Regions from separate parts of the Streptomyces sp. NPDC058308 genome, predicted to be linked through region 2. Evidence: predicted binding sites of a transcription regulator. Region 2 holds the regulator's gene; the other holds the start of a gene.

Region 1 (6,932 bases), on a different contig from region 2:
CCACCTGATGGGCCTGTTCGTGCCGGAGTCGTGGACGGACAAGGTCGGCCTCACCGAGAGCGCGTACCACAAGCTGTCGCTGTGGGGCGGCACCGCGGCGGGCGCGCTCGCCGTCCTCGGCATCCTGATGCTGCTCTACCGCCGGCGCACGAACGCGCCGGTGTTCCGCGCGACCACCGCCAACGACAAGGTGATGTACGTCGTGCTGCTCGCGGCGATCGTGATGGGCATGTGGGCCAAGCTCACCAACTCCGGCCTGGCGGAGGGGTACAACTACCGCGAGTCCATCGCCCCCTGGTCCCGCAGCCTGTTCACCCTCCAGCCGGACGTGGACCGCATGGTGGGCGTCCCGCTCACCTTCCAGATCCACGCGGTCATCGGCATGCTGCTCTTCGCGCTGCTGCCCTTCACCCGGCTCATCCACATGTTCAGCGCGCCGGTGCAGTACCTCTTCCGGCCGTACGTGGTCTACCGCACCCGGGACCCCAAGCGGGTAGGGGCGCGGCCCGACCGGCGGGGCTGGGAGCGGACGGGTTCCTGAACCCGCCCGCCCCCGTGCCACCTACGTATTACCGCCCTTGTTCCGGTCCTCCTCGTCCACGATCTCGGCGTCCACCACACCGTCCTCGGGGGCGGCCTCGGTGGGTGTCTGCTCCTGGGCGCCCCCGTCGGAGGCCGCGTACATCGCCTGACCCATCTTCTGGCTCACCGCGGCGAGCTTCTCCGCGCCGGTGCGCAGGGCCGCCGTGTCGTCGGCCCGGTCCTTGAGCAGCCCCTTCAACTCGTCGGCCGCGGCCTCCACTTCGGCCTTGGTGTCGGCGGGAACCTTGTCGCCGTTGTCCCGCAGGAACCGTTCCGTCTGGTAGACGAGCTGCTCCGCCTGGTTCCTGGTCTCCGCCGCCTCGCGGCGCCTGCGGTCCTCCTCCGCGTGCTCCTCGGCCTCCCGCACCATGCGGTTGATGTCGTCCTTGGGCAGCGCGGAGCCGCCGGTCACGGTCATGCGCTGCTCACGTCCGGTGGCCTCGTCCTTGGCCGAGACGTGCATGATCCCGTTGGCGTCGATGTCGAAGGTGACCTCGATCTTGGGGACGCCGCGCGGGGCGGGCGGCAGGCCCGTCAGGTCGAAGACGCCGAGCTTCTTGTTGTACGCGGCGATCTCCCGCTCGCCCTGGAAGACCTGGATGCCGACGGAGGGCTGGTTGTCCTCGGCGGTGGAAAAGGTCTCCGAACGGCGGGTGGGGATCGTGGTGTTGCGTTCGATGAGCTTGGTCATGATGCCGCCCTTGGTCTCGATGCCCAGGGACAGCGGGGTCACGTCGAGCAGGAGGACGTCCTTGACGTCACCGCGGATCACCCCGGCCTGCAGGGCGGCGCCGAGCGCCACCACCTCGTCGGGGTTGACCCCCTTGTGCGGGTCCTTGCCGGTGAGCTCCCTGACCAGATCCGTCACCGCGGGCATCCGCGTGGAGCCGCCCACCAGGATCACGTGGTCCACCGCGGACAGTTTGACGCCCGCGTCCTTGACCGCCTGGTGGAAGGGCTCCTTGCAGCGGTCCAGCAGGTCGGAGGTGAGCTCCTGGAACTGAGCGCGGGTCAGTTTCTCGGCCAGGTGCAGGGGGCCCTCCGCCGAGGCGGTGATGTAGGGCAGGTTGATGTCGGTCTCGCTCGACGAGGAGAGCTCGATCTTCGCCTTCTCGGCCGCTTCGCGCAGGCGCTGGAGCGCCATCTTGTCCTTGCCGAGGTCCACGCCGTGCCCGTTCTTGAACTGGCGCACCAGGTATTCGACGATCCGCTGGTCCCAGTCGTCGCCGCCGAGCTGCGTGTCGCCGTTGGTGGCCTTCACCTCGATGACGCCCTCGCCCATCTCCAGGAGCGAGACGTCGAAGGTGCCGCCGCCGAGGTCGAAGACGAGGACGGTCTCGTCGGCGCCCCTGTCGAGGCCGTACGCGAGGGCCGCCGCCGTCGGCTCGTTGATGATGCGCAGGACGTTCAGGCCGGCGATCTCACCGGCCTCCTTGGTGGCCTGGCGCTGGGTGTCGTCGAAGTACGCGGGGACGGTGACCACCGCGTCGGTGACGTCCTCGCCGAGGTAGGACTCGGCGTCGCGCTTGAGTTTCTGCAGGACGCGCGCGGACAGCTCCTGCGCGGTGTAGCGGGTGCCGTCCACGGAGCCGCTCTCCGGGAAGCGCCAGACGCCGTCGCCCATATGGCGTTTGACGGAGCGAGCGGTGCGCTCCACGTTGGTGACCGCCTGTCGCTTGGCGACCTCGCCCACCAGGACGTCGCCGTTCTTCGCGAAGGCGACGACCGAGGGCGTGGTGCGCGCGCCCTCCGCGTTGGCGACGACGGTGGGCTCACCGCCCTCCAGTACGGCCACCACTGAGTTCGTCGTGCCGAGATCGATCCCGACCGCACGTGCCATGGTTCAGTCCCTTCCGCCGCGAGCTCACGTCCCCCGTCTCCAGGTCTACTCCGTTCTCCATCACAAAACTTGAGCGGGTTCTTGTCAATGCCGCGTATGACAAAGCCGCCACCCCGGCGGGGGTGACGGCGTCGTCAACCTGCGTGCGCTCAGGCCAGCTTGGCCGAAAGCGTGATGGTCGTGCCCGCCAGGGCCTGGCTCACCGGGCAGCCGCCCTTCGCCTTCTCGGCCGCCTCGACGAAGGCGGCCTCGTCGATACCGGGCACGGTGCCCTCGACGGTGAGGTGGATGCCGGTGATGCCGGTACCCGGCTGCAGGGTCACGTCGGCGTTGGTGACCAGGCGGGTGGGCGGGTTGCCCGCGCCGGTCAGCGTGTGCGACAGCGCCATGGCGAAGCAGCTGGAGTGCGCGGCGGCGATGAGCTCCTCCGGGCTGGTCTTGCCGTTCGCCTCCTCGGCGCGCGACGGCCAGGACACCGCCTGCTCCCCGATGCCGGAGGAGTCGAAGGTGACGTTGCCCGAGCCCTCTGCCAGAGAGCCTTCCCAGACCGTGTGCGCGGAGCGCGTGGTTGCCACGATGCAGTTCCCTTCAGTGCGGTTGTGTGATCGGAGGTCCCGTCTCCGCCATCCGATCACACTCCGGGCGGAATCGGGGCACCAGTGGATCGTCGACCGGCCACGGCGTCGCCGGTACCGCGCGGCGCACGGCGATCTGCACAAACGTTACAGCTGGCACCGAAACGGATTTTCCGGATGGATCGATCGCGAGAGGGGTATGCAGGCAGAGGCCCGGAAGAACTCGGAGGGGTCCACGGGGAATTCCACGGGGAATCGGGGGCCCCGGCATCCCGGTGCAGGATGCGAAAGGGAGCTCATGTCTTTCAAGAACATCTTCGGCGGCGGCGAAAGCGGTGCCAAGTCCGCCGAAGAGTCCGCCCAGAAGGTCCATGAAAACATTCCGGGAGTTCACCCCGAAGAGGACGGCGTCGATCCGGAACTCTACGACGGAATTCCCGGGACCACGCGCGATCCGAAGATCGTGCGCGAGACGTCACCCGAGGCGCTCGGCATCATGAGCACCTTCCTCACGCCCCTGTTCCAGAACACGCGGACGGCGGCTGCCAAGCAGCAGGAGGCCAGCGAAGATCCCGCCTCGACGTCCGGCATGGCGTCGGCGACCAGGGACGAGGCGTTCAAGAAGGTGAAAGCGGAGATCAGGGAAGAGGACCGGCCGAAGATCAGCAAGGAGAGCGGTCCCAGAATCAGCGAAGAAGAGCGGGAAGCACTGCGGGAAGAGAACAGCAAATCGGCCGCCAACATCAAAAGGACGGACGACGGGACCACACAAAAAGAAGAGAAGTAGCCACCGTCATTTCGTCCGGTTCCGCCCTGCGAGGAGGCTGACGCAGCTGATGCTGGGCATCACCGCCTCGGTGAGCGGCTCGTTGACCACCGCCTTCAAGACGTCGTCCACGCTGAGCGGGGAAGTCGGCAGCCGGGTGGACGTCCTGGCGACGCAGCGACGCCAAGTGCGCAGGTTCGACTACGAATTCCCCGTCTCCTTCGGCGGATGGGTCGCGCTCTCCTACCCCGAGCCGGTGGAGGTCAAGGAGACCCGTCCGAACGGGCCACAGGCCCAGGAGCCCACGTACTCCGAGGTGCTCGCGTGGAAGCTCGGCGAGACCGGTACGGCCGCGGAGGCCTTCGACCTGACCGGCGAGGGCAAGCCCTTCCAGCAGAGAGGTGAGGCCGAGGTCGTCTCCACCCTCGCCGGGGTGCACGAGGTCTTCGAACTCGAAGGATTGCACCACGAGTTCAAGAATCACCCTCTCCACAAGGGCGGGAGCGAGGGGCAGCAGAGCACGAAGAGGGAGCCCGACGTGCTCGCCACCGGGCTGGGCACGGCCGACGGCCTCGCACTGGACCCGGCAGGGCAGAGGGCGTACGTCACCGACCGGTACAACGGCGGCAGGCTGTACAAGCTGGATCTCGCCGCCGACGGCGCCGAGGAATGGGTCCTGGAGAATCTGGGCGAAGTCAACGACGTGGCCCTGGACCTGCCGGGAAACAAGGCCTACGTCACCGACTACAGCGGAAGGCGCCTGTTCACGGTGGACCTGTCCGACCGTTCCGCCCCGCCGGTCGAGGTCGCCCATGGCATGTACGCGTACGGCCTCGCACTGGACCCGGCGGGCCACAAGGCCTACGTCAGCGACGTCGAGAACGGAAAGCTGATCGAGCTCGACCTGACCAGCACGCCGGCGCGGCGGCAACGCACCTGGGGCGTGCCGAGGGCCGCGGGTGTGGCGCTGGCCGCAGGCATGGCGTACATCGGCGAGTACGACCGCGGCGCGCTCTACGAGGTCGACCTGACGGCCGACGCCGGCACCGCTCCGCGACAGGTGGCCACCGGCCTCGGCAACAGCGTCCGCGTGGCGCTGGACGGCGCGGACCACGCGTACGTGTGCGACTCGGGCGGCGGCAGGGTGCACGAAGTCGTCGTGGCCGACGGCGAGACCAAGGGCCGTCACCGTGTGGTGGCCGAATCGCTCGGCACGGTCTGCGGCATCGCGCCGGCCCCCGGCGACGGCTGTCTGTACGTCAGCAACCGGCAGGGGAAACTGCTGCGTCTCACCGGCGTGCTGCCCGGCGCCCCGGGGACGCCGTAGGGCGGGCAGGGCATCGGGCGAAGGGGCATCGGGCGGGAAGGCCACAGTTGCTCTCCTCCCGCCCACCGCCCGGCACCTGCCCGTCGTCAGCGCTTGCGGGCCACCGCCCCGTACATGGCGATCGCCCGGTCGTCGACACCGTCCTGCAAGGGGCCGGGCCGCCACGTGTGGACCTGGGTGACGCCCGGGTCGACCAGATCCATCCCGTCGAAGAAGGACGTGGCGGTCGGCAGGTCACGCAGCACCATGGGCATGCCCTGCTGCGCGTACTCCTCGGCCACCCGGCCGACCTCCTCGGGCGCGAAGTCGGCGGTGCCGATCGTCAGCGCGAGGAAGCTGCCCGGTGGGAGCGGTTCGAGCAGCCGCTGGACCAGGCTCTGGTCGTCCGGCGGCAGGATGAAGTGCAGAATCCCGATGACCATCAGACCGACCGGCTCGTCCAGATCGATCAGCGCGCGGAACTCGGGGCTGTCCAGGATGGCGTCAGGATCGTGCATGTCGGCGTCGACATAGGCGGTCGCCCCCTCGGGGGAGCTCTGCAGAAGGGCGCGGGCGTGGGCCAGCACGATGGGGTCGTTGTCGACGTAGACCACGCGGGACTCCGGAGCCACGCCCTGCACCACCTCGTGCAGGTTGGGGGCGGTGGGCAGCCCGGTGCCGATGTCGAGGAACTGCCGGACGCCCTGCTCCTGGGCGAGGTATCGCCCGGCGCGGTGCATGAACCGCCTGTTCTCCAGCATGTGCACGGGCAGCGCGGGCCAGTGGCTGCACATGGCGTCGCCCGCCTCGATGTCGACGAGGTAGTGGTCCTTGCCTCCCAGGATGTAGTCGTACACCCGGGCCGAATGCGCAGTCGACGTATCGATCCGGCTCTCCGCGCTGTGCATGGGCAACTCCGCTCCTCGCCACCGACATTGAACTGCAGACGCTACGCCGTACGGGCCGGGTGCCGGCAGCCGGGAGGGGGCTTGGCACCACCCCCGGACCGGGGGAAAGGTTCCCGGTGGTCCGGGTCCTGGCACGATCCCCGCGCGCTCCCGTGCGGACAAGGATGGGAGATGTCGTCAACGGCCGCCGACCACCGGCACGCGACCGGCTCCGGCCTTACGTGACCTGTGCACTTCGAGGGAGAGCGATCATGTCCGCATCCATATCCGAGTCCATATCCGAGCCCGTATCCGCGTCTACGTCCGTACCCGCATCGGCACGCCGCCGGTTTCTGCGCGGCGCGCTGACACTGGCATTGGCGACAGGTCTGGGCGGAACACTCCTCGCCTGTTCCGGGACGTCCTCGGCGGCGACGACCGCCTCCGCGCGGGATGCGTCAACGGCGCGGGCCGGCAAGCAGTTGGCCGGACTCGCGCAGACGGCGGCCGACCAGGGCTCCCTGGGCGTGATCGTCCGGGTCGACCGGGGCAGGGGAAAGCCGGTCACGACGGCCCGGCAGGCGTCCTGGACCAAGGCGGACCACCGCCTAGGGGTGGACGACAAGTTCCGGGTGGGGTCCAACACCAAGACGGTCACCGCCACCCTCGTCCTGCAACTGGTCGCCCAGCACAGGATCGACCTCGCCGACCCGGTGGAGAAGTGGCTCCCGGGCGTGGTCAGGGGAGGCGAGGACATCACCGTGAAGATGCTCCTCAACCACACCAGCGGCCTGGACGATTACCTGCTGACACCCGCGTTCCTGCCGTCCCTGACCGGGCAGGAGCAGCGCGCGTGGCGGCCCGGCGAGCTGCTGGCGATCACTCCCCCGCAGAGCCCGCCGTCGGCCCCCGGCAAGAAGCACTTCTACAGCAACGCCAACTACACGGCTCTCGGAATGATCCTTGAGAAGGCCAC
Region 2 (6,932 bases):
CTTCGACCGCACCGTCGCTCTCATTCCCGCGCGCGAAGACCGCCAGGTCGCCCTGGAACTGCGCCACCCCGGGATCGTCGAGTACCTCGCCAAGGTCTTCGAGCACCAGTGGAGCAAGGCCACTCCCCTGATCGACGAGGTACCGTACGCGCCCTCGACCGACGGGATAACCGGCGTCCAGCGCTCCATCGCCAAACTTCTCATCGATGGCCACGTCGACGAGGCCATCGCCCGCCGCCTCGGCATGAACGTCCGCACCTGCCGCGCCCACATCGCCAAGATCGCCGCCGCCCTCGGCAGCGGCAGCCGCGCCCAGCTCGGCTACCTCATCGCCCAGTCGGGAATCCTCGACCAGGGCCACCCGAAGTGACCGCCGGGCCCCACCCCCACGGCCCCGACGAACTCTGCGAAGCCGGTTCCGCGCTCTACGCCCGCGCCCTGCGCGAGAACCGCGTGGCCCGTGCGGACGCCGAACCCTTGCCCTGTCTGGCCGCCCTCGGACTGCTGCACCCGGACGCCGACGACCCGCGGTGGCTCCTCCCGGCCCCGCCCGCGGTAGCCCTGCCCCGGCTGCTCGAAGGCATCCAGCAGCGCATCGCCGCGCGACGCCTCAGCGAGACCCGCCTCGCCACGGCGTTCGAGCCGCTCATGGAGTTGGCCCGCAGGTCGGTGCCGAGCTCCGCGCCCTGCGCCATCACCGTGCTGCGCGAACTGCCCGAGATCCAGGAGGCGGTGAGCCGCGCCCTGTCCGGGCCCGGCTCCGGCGCGGGACCCGGACAGGAGATGCTCTCCATCCAGCCCGGCGGGGTCCAGCCCCCGGTGATACTGGACCAGTTCCTGTCGGAGGTACGCGGCGTCCTCGCCAGAGGCGGCCGGCTGCGCACCCTCTACCAGCACGCGACGCGCCACTCCCTACCCGTCTTCGCGTACCACGAGACACTCGACGGCGACACCGAGGTCCGCACGCTGGCGGAGGTGCCCGAACGCCTCTTCGTGCTCGACCGGACCGTGGCCTTCATCCCCGCGGACAAGGACCACACCGCGGCACTGGAGATCCGTCACCCCGTCCTCATCGAGTACTTCGTGACGGCCTTCGAGCGCCTCTGGCGCCTCGCCGTCCCGCTGGATCCGCGCAGCGCCCCGCTCCCGGCGGGCAGCGGCGTCACCCCCCGCCAGCGCGACATCGCCCGCCTCCTCGTCGAGGGCTGCACCGACGCGGACATCGCCGAGCGCCTCGGCATGAACATCCGGACCGCCCGCATCCACATCGCCAAACTCGCCGCCACGCTCGGCAGCGGCAGCCGCGCCCAACTCGGCTATCTGATCGGCCGGTCGGGCATTCTCGGCCAAGATCGGTGACGGTGTTCTCCACGGGTCGGCGCGCACGGCACAGGCGCCCATCACCAGACGCGCAGAAGCCGCAGTCCAGAAGCAGACACTTCAACTACGGCATCCGGCCCGCCCCGTCCCCGCCTGCATAGAATCGCGACGCTTCAACCAGGCAGGAGGGGGCCCGCATGGCCACGGAGCACTCACCGCACGCCGTCGAAGAGCTCTGTACGGCAGGACTTTCCGTCTACAGCCGTGCCGTGCGCGAGGGCCGGATCCACCACAGCGAGACCGAACCGGCGCCCTGCCTCATGGAGCTCGGCCTCCTCCAGCCCGGCCTCGACGGCCTGCAGTGGCTGCAACCCACCGCCCCCGCCGTCGCCCTGCCCCGGCTCCTTCGCACCATGGAGGACCGCATCAGGGAGCAGCACTGTCACGAGGCCCGGCCCAGCGCCTCGTCCGAACCGTCCCGCCGCCTCGACGCACAGCCCGACTCGGGCCTCCGCGCGCCCACCATCACCGTCCTCGACGGCCTCGACCGCATCAACTCGGCCATAGACCGGGCCATGAACGACGTCACGGAGGAGTTCCTCGCGATCCAGCCCGGCGGCACCCGGCCCCCCGAGACCCTGGCCGAAGCCTTCCCCCGGGACCAGGCGATCCTGACCCGGGGCTGCCGCATGCGCACCCTCTACCAGCACACGACGCGCCATTCCCTGCCCGTACTCGCCTACTTCGAGCAACTGGACGGCGACACCGAGGCCCGCACTCTCGACGAGGTCACCGACCGGCTCTTCGTCTTCGACCGCACCGTGGCCTTCATACCGGCGAGCCGGGACCGCAGCGTCGCCCTCGAACTCCGCCACCCGGCCCTGGTGGAGTACTTCGCCACCACGTTCTGGCGGCTGTGGCGCCTGGCCACCCCCATGTGGCCGCAGGCCGCCCCCGAACCCTCCGAGAACGGCGTCACCACCCGCCAGCACGCCGTCGCCGGCCTCCTCGTCGAAGGCCTCACCGACGCGGAGATAGCCGACCGCCTCGGCATGAACATCCGCACCGCCCGCGTCCACATAGCCAAACTGGCCGCCACCCTGGGCAGCCGCAGCCGCGCCCAGCTCGGCTATCTCATCGACCGCTCGGGAATCCTGTCCCGCCAGCAGGACCACTGACGGGACCACTGGCAGGACCACTGGCAGGACCACTGAGGCACCCGCCCCTCAGACCCCCGCACCCCACTCCCGCAACAGCCTCTCCCGCTCCGCCGCCCGCGGCGACCCGCCCTCGTGGCGGCGGCCCCAGTCCGCCATCGCCGTCAGCGTGGTGATCAGGGTGCCCGCGCCTTCCGTGAGGCGGGAGAGCAGGGCGCGGGAGAGGTCGTACTCCGTTCGGGAGTAGCCGACCGCCGCCGCCGTGTACGCCGTCAGTTTCGTGTCGCCGTCGGGGGCCGCGAGCCGCACCGTCATCGTGGGGGCCTCGTCGCCGCCGCCGAGGCCGACCGTGAGGACCAGGTCGACCGCCGTGCTCACGTGCCGCCGCAGGGACTTCACCGGGACGTCGTCGACCGTCAGCGCGTGCACGTCCTCCCACGGCCACATGGCGGACTGGCCGTCACCCAGGGCCAGTACGCCCTCCGGGGTCAGCCGCACCCCGGGGGCGAGCCCGGCCGGCTTCGCGCCCACGTACACATCGCCCTCGGCGATCCAGAACAGCCCCACCATGGCCACGCTCGGCTCAACTCCCCCGGGTAGTTCCCATCAGACATCAAGGCAGGGCCGGGAGATCATCGCCTCCCGGCCCTGCCTCAGGGTACTGAATCCGCCGAAACCTACTGCTCGGTCGCCCGCTTGGGACGCCACACCACCAGCGCGCTCGCCTGCTGCACGTCCTGGTAGGGGACGAGGTCGCGACGGTACGAGGCGTGCACCGCCGCTTCACGCTGCTGCATGGCGCTGGCGGCGCCCTCCACGGCCGCGGTGAGCTCCGCGACGCGTGACTGGAGTGCGGTGACCTGGTTCTCCAGCTCGATGATGCGCTTGATGCCGGCCAGGTTGATGCCCTCCTCCTGCGACAACTGCTGCACGGTGCGCAGCAGTTCGATGTCGCGGGCGGAGTACCGCCGGCCCCGGCCCGCGGTGCGGTCCGGGGAGACGAGACCCAGGCGGTCGTACTGACGCAGGGTCTGCGGATGCAGGCCGGAGAGCTGGGCGGCCACCGAAATGACGTACACCGGTGTCTCGTCGGTGAGTTGGTACGCCCTGCCCAGTCCGGGCTGTCGACGACGGCCGTCCATCTCATGCTCCCTTCGCGGCCTGGAACAGTTCTGCCCGCGGGTCGTCGCCCGCAGTCGCCTTGCGGTAGGACTCCAGGGCCTCCTTCGCCTCGTCGCTCAACGACGTCGGAACGGCGACGTCCACCGTCACGAGCAGATCGCCCCGGGAGCCGTCCTTACGGACCGCGCCCTTTCCGCGGGCCCGCATCGTACGGCCGTTGGGCGTGCCGGCGGGCAGCTTCAGGGTGACGGGCGGGCCGCCCAGGGTGGGCACCTTCACCTCGCCGCCCAGCGCCGCCTCGGGGTACGAGACCGGCACCGTGACCGTGAGGTTGTCGCCCTTGCGGCCGAAGACCGGGTGGGCGTCGACATGCACGACCACGTACAGATCGCCGGCCGGACCGCCCCGCTCACCGGGCGCGCCCTTGCCGCGCAGGCGGATGCGCTGCCCGTCCGAGACACCGGCCGGGATCCGCACCTGCATCGTCCGGGACGACTTGGCGCGGCCGCTGCCGCCGCAGACCTCGCACGGGTCCTGGGCGATCAGCCCGCGGCCCTTGCAGTCCATGCACGGGTCGGTGAGGGAGAACCCGCCGCCCCCGCCCCGCGAGACCTGGCCCGTACCGACGCAGGTCGGGCACACGCGCGGTGTGCCGTTCTTGTCGCCGGTGCCGGAACACGCCTTGCAGGGCGCCTGGGAGGACATGCGCAGCGGCACCGTCGCGCCGTCCACCGCCTCCGTGAAACTCAGCGTGACCTCGGACTCGATGTCCTGGCCGCGCCTCGGCTGCGTACGCGTACCGGATCCGGCACCCGCGCCGCCGCGGTTGAACAGGCCCCCGAAGACGTCACCGAGACCGCCCCCGAAGCCGCCGGCCGCTCCACCGCCGCCCTGGGCGCCGCCTCCGAAGAGGTCGCCCAGGTCGAAGTTGAACGAGCCGCCGCCGGCTCCGGGACCCTGCCGGAATCCTCCGTTGCCGAAGAGGGCACGCGCTTCGTCGTACTCCTTGCGCTTCTTGGGGTCGCCGAGGATGTCGTTCGCCTCGGAGATCTCCTTGAAGCGCTCCTCCGCCTTGGTGTTGCCCTTGTTGGCGTCCGGGTGGTTCTCGCGGGCGAGCTTCCGGTACGCCTTCTTGATCTCGGCTTCGGTGGCGTCCTTGGGGACGCCGAGGACCTTGTAGTAGTCCTTCTCGATGAAGTCCTTGGTGCTCATCCTCGACGTACCCCCTTTCGGTACTCCCTCGTCAGTGCAACGTCAGCCCTCGTCCGGGCCACCGCTGTCCTTGTCCGTCGGCTCGGCCGGCTCGGCGGCGTCGCCCTCGGCCGTCTCGCCCTTGACCGTCTGCGCGCCGGGCTGCGGCTCGGCGACGGCCACCCGCGCGGGGCGGATGGTGCGCTCGCCGATGCGATACCCCGGCTGCAGGATCGCGACGCACGTCGTCTCGGTGACGTCCGGTGCGTAGCTGTGCATCAGGGCTTCGTGGATCGTCGGGTCGAAGGGCTCGCCCTCCTTGCCGAACTGCTGCAGCCCCAGCTTGGCGACGACGGTCTCTAGGGACTCGGCCACCGACTTGAAGCCGCCCACCAGCTCGCCGTGCTCACGGGCGCGGCCGATGTCGTCGAGGGTGGGGAGGAGCTCGGAGAGGAGGTTCGCCGAAGCGATCTCCTTCACCGTCACCTTGTCCCGCTCCACCCGACGGCGGTAGTTCTGGTACTCGGCCTGCAGCCGCTGGAGGTCCGCCGTGCGCTCGTCGAGCGCGGTGCGCACCTGGTCCAGCTGGGCGGTCAGGCCCACGTCCTGTGCGGACGTCTTGTTGCTTTCCGCGTCCCCGGCCGGGGCCGCCGCGCCCTCCTCGGTGGAGGGCTCGGCAGCCTTCGGCGCGGCGTCATCAGGGGTGGCGCCAGAGGGGACGTCGGGCTTCTCGGCGCTGTCGCCGAAACCCGGGGTCTCCTCGGTCATCAGGCAGCGCCGCCCTTCGCGTCACCGGGCTTCTCGTCGTCCACGATCTCGGCGTCGACGACGTCGTCGTCGGCCTTGGCCTCGGCGTCGGGACCGGGGGCGGCACCCTCGGCACCGGCGGCCTGGGCGTCGGCGTACATGGCCTGGCCCAGCTTCTGCGAGACGGCGGCGACCTTCTCGGTGGCGGTGCGGATCTCGGCCGTGTCCTCGCCCTTGAGCTTCTCCTTCAGCTCGCCGACGGCGGTCTCGACCTCGGTCTTCACGTCAGCCGGGACCTTGTCCTCGTTGTCCTTGAGGAACTTCTCCGTCTGGTAGACGAGCTGCTCGCCCTGGTTGCGGGACTCGGCGGCCTCGCGGCGGGCGTGGTCCTCGTCCGCGTACTTCTCGGCCTCTTCGCGCATCCGGTTGACCTCGTCCTTCGGCAGCGAGGAGCCACCGGTGACGGTCATCTTCTGCTCCTTGCCCGTGCCCAGGTCCTTCGCGGTCACGTGCATGATGCCGTTGGCGTCGATGTCGAAGGAGACCTCGATCTGCGGGACACCGCGCGGGGCCGGCGGCAGGCCCGTGAGCTCGAACATTCCGAGCTTCTTGTTGTACGCCGCGATCTCGCGCTCGCCCTGGTAGACCTGGATCTGGACGGACGGCTGGTTGTCCTCGGCCGTCGTGAAGATCTCGGAGCGCTTGGTCGGGATCGTGGTGTTGCGCTCGATGAGCTTGGTCATGATCCCTCCCTTGGTCTCGATGCCGAGGGACAGCGGGGTCACGTCGAGGAGCAGGACGTCCTTGACCTCGCCCTTGAGGACACCGGCCTGGAGCGAGGCGCCGATGGCGACGACCTCGTCCGGGTTCACACCCTTGTTGGCGTCCTTGCCGCCGGTGAGCTCCTTGACGAGCTCGGCGACGGCGGGCATGCGGGTGGAGCCACCGACGAGAACGACGTGGTCGATCTCGGAGAGCTGGATGCCCGCGTCCTTGATGACGTTGTGGAACGGCGTCTTGCAGCGCTCCAGGAGGTCGGACGTGAGCTGCTGGAACTGGGCGCGCGTGAGCTTCTCGTCCAGGTGCAGCGGGCCCTCGGCGGACGCCGTGATGTACGGCAGGTTGATCGTGGTCTCCGTGGAGGAGGACAGCTCGATCTTGGCCTTCTCGGCCGCCTCGCGCAGGCGCTGGAGCGCCATCTTGTCCTTGCCCAGGTCCACGCCGTGGCCGTTGTTGAACTGCTTGACCAGGTAGTCGACGACGCGCTGGTCCCAGTCGTCACCACCGAGGTGGTTGTCGCCGTTCGTGGCCTTCACCTCGACGACGCCGTCGCCGATCTCCAGGAGGGACACGTCGAAGGTGCCGCCACCGAGGTCGAAGACGAGGATCGTCTGG

Evidence for each region. Region 2 encodes HspR, which represses chaperone genes until heat shock. Its sites were predicted from a motif close to TTGAGNNNNNNNNNCTCAA; they were not measured.
Region 1: a site for HspR is predicted at 2,492-2,510, ahead of dnaK (molecular chaperone DnaK). Genes of this name have one in related genera too.

The regions. Positions count from the first base shown of each region.
Region 1 covers NZ_JBHVZA010000001.1:431,514-438,445, forward strand. The annotation lists gene narI (respiratory nitrate reductase subunit gamma) at 1-541, shown strand, start outside; gene dnaK (molecular chaperone DnaK) at 563-2,422, opposite strand; gene ACFVYL_RS01595 (OsmC family protein) at 2,572-2,997, opposite strand; gene ACFVYL_RS01600 (hypothetical protein) at 3,296-3,784, shown strand; gene ACFVYL_RS01605 (hypothetical protein) at 3,834-5,090, shown strand; gene ACFVYL_RS01610 (SAM-dependent methyltransferase) at 5,177-5,977, opposite strand; gene ACFVYL_RS01615 (serine hydrolase domain-containing protein) at 6,328-6,932, shown strand, end outside.
Region 2 covers NZ_JBHVZA010000013.1:224,577-231,508, forward strand. The annotation lists gene ACFVYL_RS19920 (helix-turn-helix transcriptional regulator) at 1-370, shown strand, start outside; gene ACFVYL_RS19925 (LuxR C-terminal-related transcriptional regulator) at 367-1,359, shown strand; gene ACFVYL_RS19930 (LuxR C-terminal-related transcriptional regulator) at 1,518-2,498, shown strand; gene ACFVYL_RS19935 (hypothetical protein) at 2,547-3,047, opposite strand; gene ACFVYL_RS19940 (heat shock protein transcriptional repressor HspR) at 3,155-3,619, opposite strand; gene dnaJ (molecular chaperone DnaJ) at 3,621-4,811, opposite strand; gene grpE (nucleotide exchange factor GrpE) at 4,854-5,558, opposite strand; gene dnaK (molecular chaperone DnaK) at 5,558-6,932, opposite strand, start outside.